Linked DNA regions of Caballeronia sp. TF1N1. The protein of the gene in region 3 interacts with the protein of the main gene of each other region in a pairwise test. Links are inferred from orthologs where the notes say so. Each region holds a gene or a part of one and is shown on either strand. Other genes may lie near its edges.

Evidence for each region. The genes of interacting proteins can lie anywhere in the genome.
Region 1: the proteins of rplL (region 3) and parC interact in binary tests that used the Escherichia coli proteins (3 or more experiments, as listed by UniProt). The link is inferred for Caballeronia sp. TF1N1 from one-to-one orthologs.
Region 2: the proteins of rplL (region 3) and LDZ28_RS04580 interact in binary tests that used the Escherichia coli proteins (3 or more experiments, as listed by UniProt). The link is inferred for Caballeronia sp. TF1N1 from one-to-one orthologs.

What each region holds. Positions count from the first base shown.
Region 1 is NZ_CP084626.1:947,716-950,728, reverse strand. It holds parC (DNA topoisomerase IV subunit A), read right to left. Parts: upstream 2,660-3,013; coding sequence 341-2,659; downstream 1-340. Other genes in the region: LDZ28_RS04360 (DNA topoisomerase IV subunit B), read right to left, coding at 2,725-3,013; LDZ28_RS04370 (CopD family protein), read right to left, coding at 1-173. UniProt on the Escherichia coli protein: Topoisomerase IV is essential for chromosome segregation; it is the principal protein responsible for decatenating newly replicated chromosomes. It relaxes supercoiled DNA.
Region 2 is NZ_CP084626.1:994,352-997,094, forward strand. It holds LDZ28_RS04580 (sulfurtransferase), read right to left. Parts: upstream 1,928-2,743; coding sequence 1,073-1,927; downstream 1-1,072. Other genes in the region: gluQRS (tRNA glutamyl-Q(34) synthetase GluQRS), read right to left, coding at 177-1,052; dnaE (DNA polymerase III subunit alpha), read left to right, coding at 2,141-2,743. UniProt on the Escherichia coli protein: Catalyzes oxygen-dependent 5-hydroxyuridine (ho5U) modification at position 34 in tRNAs, the first step in 5-carboxymethoxyuridine (cmo5U) biosynthesis.
Region 3 is NZ_CP084626.1:2,688,780-2,691,595, forward strand. It holds rplL (50S ribosomal protein L7/L12), read right to left. Parts: upstream 1,688-2,816; coding sequence 1,313-1,687; downstream 1-1,312. Other genes in the region: rpoB (DNA-directed RNA polymerase subunit beta), read right to left, coding at 1-944; rplJ (50S ribosomal protein L10), read right to left, coding at 1,771-2,268; rplA (50S ribosomal protein L1), read right to left, coding at 2,570-2,816. UniProt on the Escherichia coli protein: The binding site for several of the GTPase factors involved in protein synthesis (IF-2, EF-Tu, EF-G and RF3). Is thus essential for accurate translation.

The DNA of each region.
Region 1 (3,013 bases), 1.7 Mb from region 3 along the record:
GCGACCCAGTTGAAGAAGCGTGCGAACACGGCTTCCCAGAGCGGCAGGCGCAATTGCGGCGTGAGATCGCCGAGCGCCGGGCGCAGGCAGAAATGCGCGAAGACCATCCCGCCTATCCATATGGCGACACCGAGCAGGTGCAGGAAAAGGGCGGCTTCGATGGCGTGGGTCATGGGATTCCAACTGTTCTTGAATTGGGCATTCGACTTGAGCGCCGCAGTGTCAGTTCCGGACAGCGGTCGACAAACGAAAAGAAAACGCCCCGACGCATGATCGCGACGAGGCGTGTCAGACATGTGCGCGACGTATCGCTTAAGGCATCGCGCAACTTCCTCTGCCCTCACTCGAACACCGGCCTCAACTCCGCGACCTTCAACGTCCCATCCGGCGTCCTGCCCTTTCTCGCCCGCTTGCCCAGATGCAATTGCAACTGCGAGCCCGACAGCTTCTCGTCCTTCGGCTTGCCGCCGCGTCCGGTGCCGATCATCACCACGCCGCGTGCATCGATGGCAAGCGCCTGACGCAAGGTTTCCTTCGGATCGAGCGCCATCAGAATCACGCCGCGTCCGCCGCCCGAGAGCGTCTTCATCTCGTCCATGCCGAACACGAGCAGTCGCCCCGTGCTAGATAAACACGCGACATAGTTCGCGCCCGGCACGACCGGCATCGGCGCAAGCGGCAATGCGCCCTCGTCGATCGTCATGAACGCCTTGCCCGCCTTGTTGCGGCTCACCATGTCGCCGAGCTTCGCCATGAAGCCAAAGCCATTGCTCGATGCCAGCAGCAACGGCTGCTCCGCCGTCGCCGCGAAGTAATGCAGCAAGTGCGAGCCCGACTCCAGTTCGATCAGCGACGTGACCGGCACGCCGTCGCCACGGCCGCCCGGCAGCAACGCGACCGCCACGGAATACACGCGCCCGTTGCTGCCCCAAGCGATGAGCGTGTCCGGCGTGCGCGCCTGGAACACCGCGTAAAGACTGTCGCCCGCCTTGAAGGTGAAACCCGCCGGATCGAGTCCGTGGCCTTTCAGCGCGCGCACCCAGCCACGCTGCGAGACGACCACCGTCACCGGTTCGTCGACCACGCGCACTTCGAAGGTCGCGCGCTTTTCCTGCTGAATCAGCGTGCGGCGATCGTCGCCATATTGCTTCGCGTCCGACTCGATTTCCTTGATGAGCAGACGCTTCATCGCGGCATCGCTATTGAGCAACTCTTCGAGCTTCGTCTTCTCGGTGCCGAGGTCGGCCAGCTCCTGCTCGATCTTGATCGCTTCGAGCCGCGCCAACTGACGCAAGCGGATTTCGAGGATGTCTTCCGCCTGCCGGTCCGACAGGTTGAAGCGCTGGATCAGCGCCTGCTTCGGCTCGTCCGCCTCGCGGATGATGCGAATGACCTCGTCGATATTCAGGAAGACGATCATCCGCCCTTCGAGAATATGGATGCGGTCGTTCACCTTGTTCAGCCGATGCTGCGTGCGGCGCGTCACCGTCACGAAGCGGAAGCCGACCCACTCGTGCAAGATTTCGACGATGCCCTTTTGCCGCGGCCGGCCATCCGCGCCGACCATCACCAGGTTGATCGCCGCGTTCGATTCGAGGCTCGTATGCGCGAGCAGCGAATGCACGAATTCGGTCTGGTCGATACGGCTCGACTTCGGCTCGAATACGAGCCGCACGGGCGCGTCCTTGCCGGACTCGTCGCGCACGGTGTCGAGCAAGCCGAGCAGTGTCTGCTTGGTCTGCAACTGGTCGGGCGTGAGCGTCTTCTTGCCGAGCTTGATCTTCGGGTTGGTGAGCTCCTCGATTTCTTCGAGAACCTTCTGTCCGGACGTGCTCGGCGGCAATTCGGTAATGACGAGTTGCCACTGACCGCGCGCGAGTTCCTCGATCTTCCAGCGGGCGCGCACTTTAAGGCTGCCGCGTCCGGTCTCGTAGGCCGTCGAGATTTCCGCGTGACTCGAGATGATCTGCCCGCCGCCCGGAAAGTCCGGGCCGTTCAGCTTTTCCATCACGCCGGCATGGCCGAGTTTCGGGTCGCGGATCATCGCGACGGCGGCCTGCGCCACTTCGCGTAGATTGTGCGAGGGAATCTCGGTCGCGAGACCCACCGCAATGCCCGATGCGCCATTCAGCAACAAGAACGGCAGACGCGCGGGCAAGAGCTTCGGCTCTTCGAACGAACCGTCGTAGTTCGGCATGAAATCGACGGTGCCCTGATCGATTTCATCGAGCAAAAGGCGCGCAATGGGCGTGAGACGCGCTTCGGTGTAGCGCATGGCTGCCGCGCCATCGCCGTCGCGCGAGCCGAAATTGCCCTGACCGTCGATGAGCGGATAGCGCATCGAAAAGTCCTGCGCGAGACGCACGAGCGCGTCGTAGGCGGACTGGTCGCCGTGTGGGTGATACTTGCCGAGCACGTCGCCGACCACGCGGGCCGACTTCACCGGCTTCGCGCCCGAGGCGAGCCCCATCTCGCTCATCGCGTAGAGGATGCGGCGCTGCACGGGCTTTTGCCCGTCGCACACGTCGGGCAGCGCGCGGCCCTTGACCACGCTCACCGCGTAGTCGAGATAAGCGCGTTCGGCGTAATCGCCGAGTGTGAGTTGTTCGCCTTCCGGTGCTGCTTGCTGATCGGCGAAGAGATCGTCTGTGATTCCCATCGAATATCCGTTGTTATGCGTTCAGGGCGCGTTGCATGCGGGCGCTATGGGCCAGATTGCGAGGCTCAGATGTCCGCTTCCACTTCGTTGCCCTTCTCTTCGAGCCAGCTTCTGCGCGACGCGGCTTCGCCCTTGCCCATCAGCATGGTCATGCGCGAGACGGTGAGATCGAAGCCGAGATCGCCCAGGCCGACCGGCAGCAAACGGCGCGTGTCGGGGTTCATGGTCGTGTCCCAGAGCTGTTCCGCGCTCATTTCGCCGAGGCCCTTGAAGCGGCTGATGGTCCATGCGGTTTCGCGCACGCCGTCCTTGCGCAGCTTGTCTAAAATGGCTTCGAGTTCGCCTTCGTCGAGC
Region 2 (2,743 bases), 1.7 Mb from region 3 along the record:
ACGTGTGGGATGAAAAGGGCAACCGGTTAGGTTGCTTTTTTTTGTGCCGCTCTTTGACCACTTAAAGGCCGCAGCCAAAGTCCTGACGCGACAAAAGGCCCAATCTCGTACCGCACTCGTCAGTCGAACGCTTACGCGGCGCGAGCTATTCGCCCCTCAAAAGCGAACGCATGCCGCTAAGTAATCCCGAACCGACGCGCCCACTGCGCGGTCGCATCCGCATAAAACGACTCGAGCGAACCGGCGGCGGCCACGTCGATACTCAAATGCCGCGCCGCCTGCACCAACGCATCCAGCGGCGCGTCACGACCAAGCGGCGCCGCGCCCGTCTGCTTGCTGAGTTTCTCGCCCGCATCGTTGCTGACGACAGGCACATGCAGATACGACGGCGTCGGCACATCGAGACATTGCTGCAGATAAATCTGCCGCGCGGTCGAATCCAGCAGGTCTGCGCCGCGCACGACATGCGTAATGCCGGCCGAAGCGTCGTCGACGACGACAGCCAGTTGATACGCCCACAGCCCATCCGCACGCTTCAAGGCAAAATCGCCGACTTCGGCCGCAAGATCTTGCGTTTGTATTCCCTGCCAGCGATCCACGAAACCGACGCGCCCCGCGTCGCCGCCCGGCACGCGCAGTCGCCACGCGCGCGCGGGACGGCCATGCAAGCCGCTTCGACAAGTACCGGGATAAGCGAGCGTCGCGTGACGCGCATGCGCATGAACGAGCGAGTCGGCGATCTCGCGTCGCGTGCAGCCGCAGGGATAAACGAAGCCGGCGGCAAGCAAGCGCTCGAATGCATCTTGATAAGCCGCGTCGCGTTGACTTTGCCAGACCGGCGGTTCGTCCGAATGCATGCCGAAATGCGCGAGCGTTGCGAGAATCTCGTCGGCCGCGCCGGCCACCGTGCGCGGTGCATCGACATCTTCTATTCGCACGATCCAGCTACCGCGATGCGCCCGCGCATCGAGAAGACTAGCAAGCGCGCTGACGAGCGACCCCGCGTGCAGCGGCCCGGTGGGCGAGGGCGCGAAGCGGCCACGGTAAGTCATCTACAGGGCTCGTTCAAGGTTTAGGCGGCCTTCGCATCCGGATGACACGCGGGGCACGTGGCGCCCGGCACGTACAACGGCGACTGCTGATCTTCCACGCTGACCACCGCGCGGCAGCCGAAGCATTGCGAAGTGGAGGTCTGCTGCAGGTTCGGATCGAGCGCCGTGCGGTAGTCGAACACAAAACATTCGCCCGAGTAATGCGCGCCGCCCACTTCCTCGAAATATTTGAGGATGCCGCCCTCGAGTTGATAGACGTGATCGATGCCCACTTCCTTCATGTGAATCGCAGCTTTCTCGCAACGAATTCCGCCCGTGCAGAACGACACCACCGTCTTGCCTTCCAGATCGGCACGGTTTTGTTCGATCACCTCGGGAAACTCGCTGAATTTCGTGATGCGGTAGTCGAGCGCGTGGTCGAACGTGCCGACGTCCACTTCGAAGGCATTGCGCGTGTCGAGCATGACGACCGGACGGCCTTCGTCGTCGTGACCACGGTCGAGCCAGGCCTTGAGCGTCACCGGATCGACGGCGGGCGCGCGGCCGAGTTCGGGCTTGATCGCGGGCTTCTTCATGGTGATGATCTCGCGCTTGAGTTTCACCAGCATGCGGCGAAACGGTTGCTTTGCGGAGAGGCTTTCCTTGAATTGCAGATCGGCGAAGCGGTCGCCGAAGAGCGCGTCGCTCCGAATGTAATCGATGAACTCGCGCACCTCCGCGACCGGCCCCGCGATGAAGAGGTTGATGCCCTCCGGCGCGAGCAGAATCGTTCCCTTCAGGCCAAGCGCGCTGCAGCGTTCGGTGACGAGCGGGCGCCACGCGGCGCTGTCGTCGATGGAAACGAATTTGTAGGCGGAGAGGTTCAGAATGCTCATGATCGGATAACGGGGCAAAGCCGGTAAAAAGGGCGGCAAAAAGCGGATGCTGGGACGCCGCGCAACTCCGTATTATCCCGCAAATGGCGCAGGTCTTTTCGCAGGCGCGGGCCGCCGCGTTCGCGCCGTTTGCGCCAGCGCAATTTCGAGAATCGCCGAGGGCTTGTCCGTTCGGCTAACGCGCGCCCCTTAGCCGTTTTCGCGATGGGCCGCATGTACAATATCGTCATGTCAGATCCCCGCTTCGTTCATCTTCGCGTCCACTCCGAGTTCTCGATTGCCGACGGCATCGTGCGGCTGGACGACGTCGTCAAATCCGCCGCGAAAGACGGTCAGGGCGCACTCGCGCTGACTGATCTCGCCAACGCGTTCGGCCTCGTGCGCTTCTACAAGGAAGCGCGCAGCAAGGGCATCAAACCCATTGCCGGCTGCGATGTCTGGATCACCAATCCCGCCGATCGCGACAAGCCTTCGCGGCTGATCCTGCTCGTGCGCGACAAGACCGGCTATCTCAACCTGTGCGAACTGTTGAGCCGCGCGTGGCTGACGAATCAATATCGCGGGCGCGCGGAAGTGCTCGTCGAATGGCTCGAAGAAGGGCTGGCTGAAGGTCTGCTCGCCATTTCCGGCGCGCAGCAGGGCGACATCGGCATGGCGTTCGCGGCGGGCAACGCGGCAAGCGCGCAACGCAACGCCGAACGCTGGTCGGCGCTCTTTCCGAACGCGTTCTACATCGAACTGCAGCGCGCCGGTCAGCCGGGCGAACAGGCTTATTTTCAGGAGGCCGTCGCGCTCGCCGCAAAGCTCGGGCTGCCT
Region 3 (2,816 bases):
ACTTCGCCCGTTTCCGGATCGATCACGTTCTTCGCCAGCACGCGACCGAGCAAATAGTCCTCGGGCACCGAGATGAACTTCGTCTTGGCGTTTTCGAGGTCGCGAATGTGCTTCGCGTTGATTCGCTTGTCCTTCGTGACAATGACATTGCCATCGCGGTCCTGGATGTCGAAGCGCGCGACTTCACCGCGCAGACGCTCCGGCACGAATTCCATTTGCGCGCCTTCGCCCATCAGCGCGAAGTTGTCGAACACGAAGAAGTTCGCGAGGATTTGCTCCGGCGTCATGCCGATAGCCTTGAGCAGAATCGTGACCGGCATCTTGCGGCGACGGTCGACGCGGAAGTACAGCACGTCCTTCGGGTCGAACTCGAAGTCGAGCCACGAACCGCGGTAAGGGATGATACGAGCCGAGAACAACAGCTTGCCGGAGCTATGCGTCTTGCCCTTGTCGTGCTCGAAGAACACGCCAGGCGAACGGTGAAGCTGCGACACGATCACGCGCTCGGTACCGTTGATGACGAACGAACCCGTCGGCGTCATGAGCGGAATTTCGCCCATGTACACTTCCTGTTCCTTCACTTCCTTGACCACCGGCTTGCTCGGCGATTCCTTGTCGAGCAAAACCAGACGCACCTTCGCGCGCAAGGCGGAGCAGTACGTCAGGCCGCGCTGCTGACATTCCTTAATGTTGAACGCGGGCGGCGACAGCATGTAGCTGACGAACTCGAGACGCGCAAACCCGTTGTGCGAAACGATCGGAAAAACAGAGGTAAATGCAGCTTGCAGGCCTTCCGCCTTGCGCTGCGTGGAGGACGTATCCGCTTGCAGAAACGTCTGGAATGATTCAAGCTGGGTCGCCAGCAAAAAGGGAACTTGGTGAACGATGGGGCGTTTCGCGAAACTCTTGCGAATACGCTTCTTCTCGGTGAAGGAATATTGCATACGATCTCCGAATCACGGCGGGCGTTGGCGAGGCGGGATACCTCGACGTCACGGCCCGGTGTTCACCGACTGAGATTCGCGCGAATGTCCGGGGAGGACGCGCGAATCTAGAAGCTTGGTGGTTGGCCGCTACCAACCGCTGGCTGACGGCAGCGGATGCCTGTGTTTCCCGCTACCCGACCAAACTTGCCTTCTGCAGTCGCTTCAGAAGACAAAGAGAACTGCCGGAAATTCATGCTGACCCGACTGTTCTCTTTGGCCTCTGCGAGGACATTTATGCCTGATTACACGCATAAAAACTCTGCCCTCACAAAGCACAAAAAGGCCGGCGGTGGAAAACCGCCAGCCTCAACACAGCGCAATGAAACTTACTTGATTTCAGCTTTCGCGCCTGCGTCTTCCAACTTCTTCTTTGCTTCGTCAGCAGCAGCCTTCGGCACCGCTTCCTTGATGGGCTTCGGTGCACCGTCGACCAGGTCCTTCGCTTCCTTCAGGCCAAGACCCGTCAGTTCACGAACGGCCTTAATCACGGAAACCTTGTTCGCGCCAACTTCGAGCAGGTTTACGGTGAACTCGGTTTGCTCTTCAACAGCAGCAGCAGCGCCGCCGCCTGCGGGGCCAGCGACTGCAACAGCAGCTGCCGACACGCCAAACTTCTCTTCGAACGCCTTGACCAGCTCGTTCAGTTCGAGAACCGACATCGAGCCAACGGCTTCGAGGATGTCTTCTTTTGCGATTGCCATTTGAAATACTCCTAGATTGAATTCGGATCGAGCTAGCGATCTAGCTAATACCTAACTGAGCGACTGGCGCCCAAGCGTGTGCGTTATGCAGCTTCGCCTTGTTTCTTTTCTGCCAGCGCGGCCAAAGCGCGCGCAAAGCCGGAAACAGGTGCTTGCATGACGAACAACAACTTGGAGAGCAGTTCTTCGCGGCTCGGGATGTTGGCCAGCGCTTGCACGCCTGCCTTGTCCATCACCTTGCCTTCGTAGGAACCAGCCTTGATGATCAACTTGTCATTGCTCTTGCCGAAGTCATTGACGACCTTGGCAGCGGCAATGGCATCTTCCGAGATGCCGTAGATCAGAGGACCGGTCATCTGCTCAGCCAGCGAAGCGAACGGGGTACCTTTGACGGCGCGACGCGCCAACGTGTTCTTCAACACGCGCAGATACACCTGTTGCTCACGCGCTTTCGCGCGCAGCTTGGTCAGATCGCCAACCGTGATCCCACGATACTCAGCGAGCACCATCGTCTGAGCCTTCGCGACTTGCGCGGCGACTTCAGCGACGACTGCCTGCTTACTTTCTTTGTTCAGTGGCACGGTTAAACCTCCAGATTCGATGCACTCGGGTTACCAACCCTCATGCACCACGTTCGACAACGGCGTCCGACTGTTAGGAGTATCTCGATCGATTGGTGTTCGCATCACAGCGCACGACAACCGACTTCAACCACTGCAAAACCGTTTCGGGTTCGCCATCTGCGTTGGCTTGAATTAAGGCAGTGTCCAACCGCGACGCCACCACCAACGGTCTTTGACAACCGGTTGCTCGATTTAGACTGCAACCTCGCAACCGCCCAAAGCCCTTTACAGCGCGGTCTCAAGACCGCGCCCAAATTCTTTACTGCTGCGCGAGCGTGGCTTGATCCACGCGTACGCCGACACCCATCGTGCTCGACAGAGCGATCTTGCGCAGGTACACGCCCTTACTCGTGGCCGGCTTGGCCTTTTGCAGCGCGTCGACCAGTGCTGCCAGGTTTTGACGCAGCGAAGCAGGTTCGAACGATGCACGACCGATCGTGCCATGAATAATACCGGCCTTGTCGACGCGGAACTGAACTTGACCAGCCTTCGCGTTACGCACAGCT